One region of the Thermosinus carboxydivorans Nor1 genome, then DNA from elsewhere that is predicted to be linked to it. Evidence: riboswitches for the same ligand, from Rfam matches in the RefSeq annotation. Region 1 holds a riboswitch; the other holds the start of a gene.
What was found. Region 1 has a riboswitch for thiamine pyrophosphate ahead of thiD (bifunctional hydroxymethylpyrimidine kinase/phosphomethylpyrimidine kinase). Riboswitches for the same ligand answer to the same signal wherever they lie in the genome.

Region 2: linked by a shared signal. The riboswitch ahead of cytX (putative hydroxymethylpyrimidine transporter CytX) and the one ahead of thiD (bifunctional hydroxymethylpyrimidine kinase/phosphomethylpyrimidine kinase) in region 1 are both predicted to bind thiamine pyrophosphate.

Annotation. Positions count from the first base shown of each region.
Region 1 covers NZ_AAWL01000007.1:14,706-19,973, reverse strand. Annotated here, with positions in the region: gene TCARDRAFT_RS06545 (YkvA family protein) at 1-309, opposite strand, end outside; gene thiW (energy coupling factor transporter S component ThiW) at 325-825, opposite strand; gene thiM (hydroxyethylthiazole kinase) at 828-1,667, opposite strand; gene thiD (bifunctional hydroxymethylpyrimidine kinase/phosphomethylpyrimidine kinase) at 1,660-2,469, opposite strand; TPP riboswitch at 2,537-2,647, opposite strand; gene TCARDRAFT_RS15485 (YeeE/YedE thiosulfate transporter family protein) at 2,788-3,432, shown strand; gene TCARDRAFT_RS15480 (YeeE/YedE thiosulfate transporter family protein) at 3,416-4,009, shown strand; gene TCARDRAFT_RS06520 (sulfurtransferase TusA family protein) at 4,056-4,235, shown strand; gene TCARDRAFT_RS06515 (RluA family pseudouridine synthase) at 4,308-5,210, shown strand; gene TCARDRAFT_RS06510 (methyl-accepting chemotaxis protein) at 5,231-5,268, opposite strand, start outside.
Region 2 covers NZ_AAWL01000005.1:55,760-61,027, reverse strand. Annotated here, with positions in the region: gene TCARDRAFT_RS05230 (hypothetical protein) at 6-350, shown strand; gene TCARDRAFT_RS05225 (dihydrodipicolinate synthase family protein) at 402-1,289, opposite strand; gene cytX (putative hydroxymethylpyrimidine transporter CytX) at 2,058-3,290, opposite strand; TPP riboswitch at 3,401-3,513, opposite strand; gene TCARDRAFT_RS05210 (HPP family protein) at 3,577-4,128, opposite strand; gene TCARDRAFT_RS05205 (NAD-dependent epimerase/dehydratase family protein) at 4,150-5,082, opposite strand; gene TCARDRAFT_RS05200 (hypothetical protein) at 5,152-5,268, opposite strand, start outside.

The DNA of each region.
Region 1 (5,268 bases):
CAGGAGTGCCCGCCGTTTCATGCTTTCACTTTGCCTTTGACATTCTGCCCGGACTGCTCCCGGCAAAAGGTTCGTCAGGTAAAGTATTGCCGCCGGCACTAATACGGCGTCATCAACGATCCCAAAGAGCGGCAGGTAATCAGGCAGTACGTCCACTGGGCTAAGGACATAGACAAGCAATGTAAGAAGCATACCTTTAATAAAAATAGGCGTCTGGGGATGTTTCCAGGCAAAATATAGGATTACGGCATCATCTTTGAGCACCTTCAACCATCCCCACCAGCGCAGCAAGCCGCTTTTTGGGAACATGCCAACACCACCTATCTAGGCCGCTCTGCTTCCCAGTTTTTCTTGGAAAAATTTAACTACCGGCGTATGGTACAACAAATAGGCAATAATACTACCGCCAGCAGTGCTAACGAAAAAGGGAATAACAAAGAAGAACGCGCCAACCTTAGAACCAATAAGATATTTGGCCACCGGGAACGCCACTAGGGCGCCGATGATGCCGGTGCCGATGACTTCGCCCACCACCGCACCGAGGATATGCCCTGTCCTTTGGTACAAAATTCCGGCCAGGGCCGCGCCGATCATGCTGCCGGGGAAGGCGAGGAGCGAACCGGTGCCAAGGATATTGCGCAAAAGCGAAATCCCGAAAGCGGCGCTGACCGAATAGCGGGTGCCCAGCAGCACCGCTAATAAGACGTTGATGGCATGCTGGACAGGAAAACATTTGGCCACACCAACCGGAATATACACCACGTGGGCGGACAAAACGCCAATAGCCATAAATAAGGCCGTAAACGTCAGTTTTTTCAGCCTCACGCTTATCGCTCCCTGCCGTGGTATTCAATCCGGCCATACTCACGGATGATGGCCGGCGTCATCGTGAACACCGCATCAAAAAGGCGCATCCGGAAAGTGCCGATCCCGTCTTCGGGTTTTAGGGCCCGCTGCGCTAGTTCCCCGGCGATGCCCATAACGGCAATACCGGCCGCCGCCCCGGCAAAATATTCGTCGGTCGCGCCGCAGCAGCACCCGATCAGGGACGTCGCCATACACCCCGTGCCGGTTACCGCCGTCAGCAGCGGGTGCCCGTTATTGATCAGACAGAGGTCGGCGCCGCGGACCACTATGTCGGTCTTACCGGTAATGGCCACCGTGCACCCCAGTTGCTTGGCAAGGTTTTGGGCTGCCTGTACGCCGCCCTGCTCGTCTGCGATTGAGTCTACTCCTTTTATGCCCGTATTCAGACCGGCTAATACCTTAATCTCGGACATATTGCCCCGGATAACGGCCAGCCGCACCTCGCGGATTATTTGTTCGGCCGCTGCGGTCCGCAAGGCGGTGGCGCCTACGCCCACCGGATCGAAAATAACCGGCACCCCTAAGCTATTAGCCTTTTTGCCCGCGGCAACCATCGCCGTCACCGCTTCAGAACTCAATGTACCGATATTGAGCACCAGCGCCGCGGCATGAGAAACCATTTCCTCCACTTCCGCAATATCGCTCGCCATAACCGGCGAAGCGCCGAGCGCGAGCGTGATATTGGCGCAATCATTAACCGTCACATAGTTGGTGATATGGTGGACCAACGGTCTTTGCTGCTTTACACGGGTAAGAATGTCAGCGATTTTAGCCAACAGGTCAGTTTGCCCGTTACTCATCAATAAACACCCCTGCTCTTTTATATAAATCATAAAAATGATGCGTTGGGCCGACGCCTTTGCCAATGGCTAGCGCGTGCGCAATGGCGGTAGTGATATATTCCTTGGCCAGCGCTACGGCGTCGTACACCGCATACCCCCTGGCCAAGTTGGCCGCAATGGCTGCCGACAGTGTGCAGCCGGTGCCATGAGTATTCGTGGTGGCAATACGCGGCGATGAAAAATACCGAAAAGTATTGCCGTCAAACAAAATGTCGGTGGCATCGTCAGTTCGGTGGCCGCCTTTCAGCAACACATTTTGCGGCCCAAAGCAGTGAATCATTTTGGCGGCTTCTTCCATATCCTGCAAACTGGTAATTTTCATGCCGGTAATAACTTCCGCTTCCGGAATATTGGGCGTCACTACCGTCGCCAGCGGCAACAGCAAAGCGGTCAGTTTGCTCTCAGCCGCCGGGTTGAGCAAATGATACCCACTTTTCGATACCATCACTGGGTCGACGACAACGTTACGGGCCCGGTACTTTTTGAGCCCGGCCGCAATCGTCTCGATGGTTTCAATCCGGGAAACCATGCCAATTTTGACCGCATCGACTTCAATGTCTTCAAAGACGGCTTCGATCTGTTTGGCGATAACCGCCGGGTCAATATCCTGAACCGCAAAGACACCCTGGGTATTTTGCGCCGTTACGGCCGTAATAACGCTCATGCCAAAAACCCCGTTGGCGGCAAAAGCCTTTAAATCGGCCTGGATACCGGCACCGCCGGACGAATCCGAACCGGCAATCGTCAATGCTTTTTTCATGGTTAGCCCACCTCGCCCATAATAAAATAAGCGCCTCTCCCGTAAGGATGCGCTTTTACTGACCTTAAACCAATCGTTTAAGCTTCCCTACGCTGGCATTACCCAGTTCAGGTTTAAGGGTCACAGAAATTAGCGGTTCTGTATCTCAGCCGGCCTCCCGGCTCCCCTAGCTCCAAACATATTCTGTTTTGTCTCCATCGTAGCATGAATTCCAGGGATTGGCAAGCGGTATTTTGGGGGATTTGACGACTTCAGCAAACTGTAATAAAATTTATGAGTGTCATAGATTTAATATATTATATGAAAGGGGCCGTCAGGATGAATTCGCTGCTAAAACGCTATTATACTAATATTATTACCGGTTTTTGGAACCAAAAACAGACGATTATTGCGCTCGGCATTTTAAGTGCGCTGTATTTCGGGGTTATCGGCATCGCTTGGGCGGTAACCGGCGAATTTACCCGGTGGGGTGGACATATTCTCCAGCTAATTGGCGTTAATACTACTGCTTACAGCTACCTGAAATTGGTCAACTTTACCGGCACGCCGCTAACCCGGATTGATGGCGTTTTGGTGCTCGGCATGTTCGTCGGCGCCTTTATCAGCGCCCTGTTCGGGCAAAATTTTAAAATCAGAATTCCTACCGGCAAACGCATCCTCCAAGCGCTTATCGGCGGAATTATCGCCGGGTTCGGTACCAGAATGGCCATGGGCTGCAACTTAGCCGCCTTATTTACCGGCATCCCCCAGTTTTCGCTTCATACCTGGCTTTTCACCTTAGGCACGATCATGGGAACATATTTCGGCCTGAAAATTAGCATGCATCCCTGGCTGGCGGGAAAACCTAAGCTGGTAGCCGTACACAAGGCCGGTGAGAACAAAGAAAATGAGGCATACTATCGTCTTCAGCCGTATATCGGCTTCTTAGCCCTCGCTTTATTTATTTATCCTTTACCTTGTTAACCAAGCCGCCGGCGCCTATCCGCAAAAGCTGCTACTGGCGTCCATTTTCGGCTTTTGCTTCGGCTTTCTCATTCAGAAAGGACAAGTCTGCTTTACTTCCGCCTTCCGTGACCTTTGGCTGGTCGGTCGGTCGAACACGGCTCACGCTCTCGTGTGGGCAATCGCCGTGCAAACCCTGATTACCGCCGTATTTTTAAGCAAAGGCATGCAGCCGAATGTTATCTGGTGGGCCGGACCGGGTGCGCTCCTTGGCGGTCTCTTGTTTGGCATCGGTATCGTCATCGCCGGCGGCTGTGAGACAGGCTGGATGTACCGGGCAATGGAAGGGCAAATTCACTTCTGGTTCGTAGGCCTGGGCAATATTATAGGCGCTACGCTCCTTACCCTTGCCTGGGACCCAATCATATATCCTTTGTTCGCTGCCCCCTTTCCACGGATTGATTTGGCCAAGCAGTTCGGATTGGCCGGAGCGATCGGCTTAACGCTGATAATGCTCCTCAGCTTGTATATCTGGGCTGATTGGTATCAAACATCAAAAAAAGGAATACTTTTAAGGAGGTCCCCAGATGCCAGATAAAAGATATTTACTGGACTTACGCGGCGAGGCCTGACCTTATCCCGTAGTGTTTTCGTTGGAAACACTTAGCAAGCTGGAGAAAGGAACCGTCGTGGAAATTCTCGCCGACTGCCCACAAAGTTTTACTTCCGTTCCGGAAGAATTAGTGAAGGCCGGCTATGAAATGGTAGAACCGCCCCAAAAAACCGGTCCCACCTTACGCTTTCTTGTAAGAATACCTGATTAAACACCAAGCGACCGTTTCCCCGCATGCTGAGGGAAACGGTCGCTTGCCAGGTATGGGCAGGAGGGAAAATGGTTGAAACCAAAATCATTCAAGACGTACAAAGTAAGCAGGGAACATGCGGGCTTAACGGTTGAGAATTATTTAAAACAGGTCTTACAGTACTCAGGGCGGCAAATCCAAAAACTAACCCGCCACAAGGGCATCCTCCTCAACGGTAAAACGGTTTACCTGCAGAAGAAGGTAAAAGCGGATGACACTTTGCGGGTCCTTATAAGCGGTGATAGTGCCTACGGGGTTCAGCCGGAGCAAGGACCGGTCGAAATACTTTACGAAGACGATTACTTGCTGGTCATAAATAAGCCAGCATATCAGCTGGTGCATCCTACCGGCAGCACAACAAGCGGCACACTGGCCAATTATTTGGCATATCATCTCGAGCAGCGGGGAATCATCTGTACGATTCGCGCCGTACACCGGCTCGACCGGGAAACTTCAGGTTGCATAATCTTTGCCAAAGATGCCCACAGCCAATTCCTTCTGGAACAGCAACTAGCCGCGCGGACGCTTAAACGCACTTATTGGGCGTTAGTTAAAGGAAGTGTTTCGCCCCCGGCCGGGACGATTGATGCTCCCATTGGTCCCCACCCGCACTTTGCTAACCGGCGGGCGGTAACCGCACATGGCGACCCGGCAATAACCCATTACCAAACGATCAGAAGCTTCCCTGATGCCACCCTGCTTGAACTGATACTGGACACCGGCCGCACCCACCAGATCCGGGTTCATTTAGCCCATCTCGGTTACCCGATAGTCGGCGACGGCATGTATGGCGTACGCTCGCCATGGATTGGCCGACAGGCTTTGCACGCCGTCTCCGTAAGTTTTCAACATCTACAAGACCAACGCGAGCTTACGGTTCACGCACCGCTGCCGGCCGATTTTACCCATGCCATTGAACAAGCACGGGCGGAGTAACATCCTCCGCCCGTGCTTTTTTACACTTTAAATTTAGCGACAGCTTCCTGAAGTTCCG
Region 2 (5,268 bases), on a different contig from region 1:
AAGGCATGGAATTTTCGTTTACTCTGTACCAACCGAAAAAAGAGCGGGCGCCGAAAGAAATGGCGGCACAAATCGAGGTTCGCCCCAATGGGCGCATTGTTTTTAATAAAAAAGCGGCAGAACTGTTGGCCGACCGTCATTTCTGCATGCTAGGCTATGACCGGGAAAAGAATGCGTTGGGTATAATGCCGGTGGCGGAGCAACAACTTAATTCATTCCCCATTCGTTATGCTTCGAAAGGCGCTTATATCGGAGCAAAAAAATTTTTTAAGCATTTTAATATCTTACCGCCCAAAGTTATTCAAAACGCCCCTGTACAAACCGGTCAATTCATTGGTATTAAACTGTGATCAAAATTAAAACCAACGTCATATGACGCTGGTTTCTTACTTCTTCGTAAGTTATACCTCAAGACCCAATCTGCGCATCCAGGCCAGGATTTTGTCGTGAATTTCCGGACCACCTGCCAGGCCGAGCGGAGCCGACACCGTAGGCCCACAAATGCCTAGACGGCTAAGCCCGAATTTAATAACGGCGGCATTGGCGCCAAACCCGCCCATGAGCGGAATAAGCGACGCAATTTTTTGCAGGCGAAGCGCTTCCGCCAAATCACCGCTGGCAAAGGCTTTATAAACATCGGCACACAGCTTGGGCACCAGACTGCAACCGGCATAAATACCTCCCTTAGCACCGTGCATATAAGCGGCTAAACCAAGCGCCGGATTACCGGACATAACGGCAAAATCGCTACCGGCTGTGACCTCGATATAACGCTGCATATTAACAAAGTCGCCTGCGCTGTCTTTGACGCCAATAATATTGGGGTGGCTGGCAAGTTTGGCTAATGTATCAGGAGCAATGGAGATTTTCGTCATTTGCGGGAAATTATAAACCACTACTGGCAATTCAGAAGCATCAGCCACCAGGCTGTAATGCCGGTACACTCCTGCCTGATCCAACGGATAATAGTAAGGAAGCGCGACCAATACCGCATCCGCCTTTGTCCGTGCTGCGGCGCGAACTTGGGTGATAGTCTTCTGCGTGCTCGTATCGCCGCAGCCAATCAAAACAGGAACCTGTCCCCGCACTTCGTCAAGAGTGACTTCAATAGCTTCCTGCCGCATCGTTTCCGTCATGGCCGGAAACTCACCTGTCGAACCGAGAACCACCACGCCGTGAACACCAGCATCCAAACAGTAGCGGACTACTCTGCGCATACCTTCCTTATCAACTGTTTCATCAGGGTTGAGCGCCGTTACCATCGCCGGATAAACGCCTTTTAATTCCACTATATCGCCTCCTAAAAAAATTGCTATGAAATTAGTACGCCTCTTGGCCAGAATATTCCTGCATTCATCCTAAAAATTCCGCCTTTGGTGACATAACCGCCGGGTAGGCAAAAGCATAGTACGCAAAAAGAAAAGAGCAGGCACAGCACCCTGCTCTAAACACCTCATTAGCTGCAACAACTCCGTTGGGGAGGCAGCCCTTTAAGCACCAACTTCTTGGCAAACAAAAACCCTTCTAAGTCAATTTCCAGATCCCACGAACCTTCCATGCTAGCAAAGGAGTTATGGATATAAAGTTCAATGCCACGTACATTTTCGCGTACAAACTCTTCGGCTTCGTGATCTTGTGGTTTCCCCAATCGCACGGACGGGTAGGTCGTAACCCTTGGACCCCCTCAGCCAAAGCTCATTTTTTGTTCCATTTTAACAGTAACTACGCCATCTTGTTCTTTGATAAAACTTAGCGCTTTATCGCTTATTTTCCAAGTCATTGATACACCCCTTTCTCCCCCTCCCCGGGGGGCTAAGTCTATTCTACTATGGTATCAAAAACCAGTCAAGACCATTTGAGCCATATGGCTTCGTGCCGGACACGCACCCTAGCGATTAATGGAAATCATGACGTTAATGGCCTTGTGAGCATTTCTGGCTATTTACTGGGTGCCACCGGTTCGTTAACAGCAGCCATCACTGTCGGCAGCACCGTGATGCTGATCGGCATACTCCTTTTATGTTGGTTGCCTGGTAAACCAACTTGCTATTTTCCACTTATCCACAACAGGGATTAGGCGCTTTTTTGCAATAAACCCATTTATCAATATACCTACTTGCCACACGATAGAGCAGACCGGTAACAATCATTACCGGGATAGTCGCCCCCAATACCAGGTCAAGCTTAAGGAACCAGTAATACAATGCTACCCCTACCGCCCAGACGGTTAATGCTCCCCAGTTGACCAGTAATTGCGGATTAATCACCCGGTTTTTGAGAATGAAATAGTCAGTAAGCACAATGGCGAACAGCGGGGCAAAGACCGAACCGATCGTCAGGAGGAAAGCTTCATATTGTTCTATATCCGCTACCAGTGCCAACAAAGTGCCGACAACCGTTACCACAAGCGCCACCAGTTTTTCGTTAAGACCGGGTCGAAAGTTGATAAAACTCACTCCGGCCGAATAAGCATCCATAAAAGTAGTAGTAACCGTAGACAAAACAATAATTCCCAGGGCCGCAAGCCCCAGGTTGGCGGCCAGCATTATGTCGGCGGGATCGGCCTTACCGGTGCTGATCGCGGCAGCAAGGCCGATAAGATACATCCAGCAGCTACCAAAAAAATATCCGAGCCAACTTCCCCAAGCAGCTTTTTTCGCATTGTCCGCAAAGCGGGTATAGTCGGCAATAAGCGGTAACCAGGATAACGGCATAACAACACTTAGCTCTACCCCTTCGCTAAACAGCATCCCGCCCGCCGGTGCCTTGGCAAAAACATTTGTATCCTTAAAGACCATGGCACTTAGCATAATTGTCAGGCCAAATAACAGCAATACTGCTGCCATGTTGATTAGTTTCCAACCACCTTCCCGGCCGAGAACAATCCACAAAAAAATGAGGCCACCAATGACCAGACACCATAAAGTGAGCTGATCAAACTGCCAAAGCATTTTGGTTATTTCGTTGGCCGACTTGGCGGCGGAAATAATCATAATAGCCGTCCAGCCTATCAGCTGTAAGACATTCAAACCGGCAAAAAGAAGCGATCCGTACGCGCCAAAGGAAATACGAGTAGACTCAATCGCCGGAATACGTTCCCGCGTGCCAATGATGCCTCCCATTACTAACAACGTGGTCCCAATAAGATGTCCCAGCAAGATAGCGGTGCTGCCAGTAGTAAAGCCTAACGGCACCAGCAGCCCGCCGGCAAGAATTTCGGCCACCGAAACGGCAGCGCCGAACCATAATAACAAGTAATGGCGAAACTTCAACGTGTTGCTTTCGTTCATAAAAATATACCTACTTTCTGTTAGAATTGTTATGCATCCAGTTGACAAGATGGTTATCGCCGATTTGAATAACCAAAAAAGCGCCCCCCGTAAGGACGCGCTGCACGAAACCACAAGTTTCGGAGCTTTCCCTACGCTGGCATTACCCAGATCAGGTTACAGGGTCATAGATTTAGCGGATCTATATCTCAGCCGGCCTTTTCCGGCCCCCCTAGCACAATATGTATCTCACTGATTGAAAATACCTATGCTCAATTGCTCAATCTGCTGGCTTGTCGCCACCTCATCATTCACAAGCTTTGCGGGGAAAAACTATTGTCCCCATAAGTTTCGGCATCAGCCTGTTCAACATCTTTCCCACAAGCACTAAGATCGTTGACCCCAACGCGACCGGACACAACGGGTACCAAACGCTTTGTCCGGTTACCACGGCAATAAGGGCAGTAGCCGCCGCCGGCGGATGGAGCGTCCGGCTATAAAGCATGGCGACAATAGCCCCACCGACACTGAAAGCTGCCGCATACCAGGTCGATCCCAATACAACATACATAATAATCCCAACCGTAGCGGCAATGGTGTGTCCGCCGATCACGCTACGGGGTTGGGCGAACGGCGCCGCAGGAACACAAAAAATAATACAGGCCGACGCGCCAAAAGATGCCACCAACACCGGTACGCTAAATTCCATGGCCAGATAAGTTATTGTCCCGATACCAATACTGGCGCTTAAAAATATAGTCACGCCTTCATGCAATGACGGTAGCTGCAAACCACTTGTACAGAACCATTCGTTTTTAATATAGCGGCAGCAGTAAACAATCCCTGATATAATTGCCATTGCTCCCCCCTCCTCGACAGACTATGGATTAAACGTGCCCGTCACTTCACGGCAACACCGAACGAGCGCCTGCTGCAACATATCCCGCATGGCAGCCTCGGTACGCCGGGGGTGGTAACCCAGAGCATGCGTTGCCTTAGCCCAACTTAACACCCATCTTTCTTGCAAAAATGCCGGACCCGACCATTCACTGCCGGCAACTTCGACTAGCGGCGACCGAGAGCCGGTAATAGCAATAATCATCGCCGCTATTTCCGACCACGACAAAAACAAACTGCCAATATTGAAAACCTCGCTGCTAGCGGTGCCATTACGCACAGCCAGCATGATAGCTTCTGCCAAATCCTCCATCGTGACAAAACAACCACCAGAACCGGGTACAAGCTGGATCGGTTCATTATTTGCCGCCGCCCGCACGATATTGCGAAGATGCTTACCGCCAATGGTTTCACCGAAAGCCCACCAAAAGCGCAAAATGGTAACAGGCAACCCTTTTTCGGCACTATAAATATGACAAAGCTGCTCGGCAGTAAATTTCGCCAAAGCATACAGCGGTTTACGCGCCAACTGCACCAAGCAGGGATGGTCCTCAGTTACCGGTTCAGTACGGGGACTGCCATATACAGCGGCCGTACTGGCGTAAATGAAATGCCGAACCCGGGCAGTAGCGGCCACTTCCAAGAGGTTAATATGTCCGCCAAGATCGCTGCGAAAAAGCACCGCAGCAGTATCAGCAAAACTCCACGCCAGATGTACTACTACATCACAGCCAGGCACAATATTCTGCAAAAGGTCTTTATTTTCCAATTCACCTTTAATTAAAGTAATTCCTGCCCGCGTCATCTGAGGGTTGGCCGCACGATCATAAATTACCACCTCATACCCCAGACGCAAGTAATACTCAGCTAGATAGCGTCCGATTTCCCCCGCGCCACCAACCAGTAATAGCCGCATGTTACCCCTCCTGCTAAAATTGTAAATTCAGGGATCCGTATGTGCGTGAGCAATACGGATCCCCTTTCACTATTTCTTAGTAATCAACGGTATCACACAAGCAATACAAAACAGAACCAATGATAAAGTAATGAAAAAACTGTTTTTTTGGACACCGCCAAAGTATGCAAGTGGGAACGCTATCCA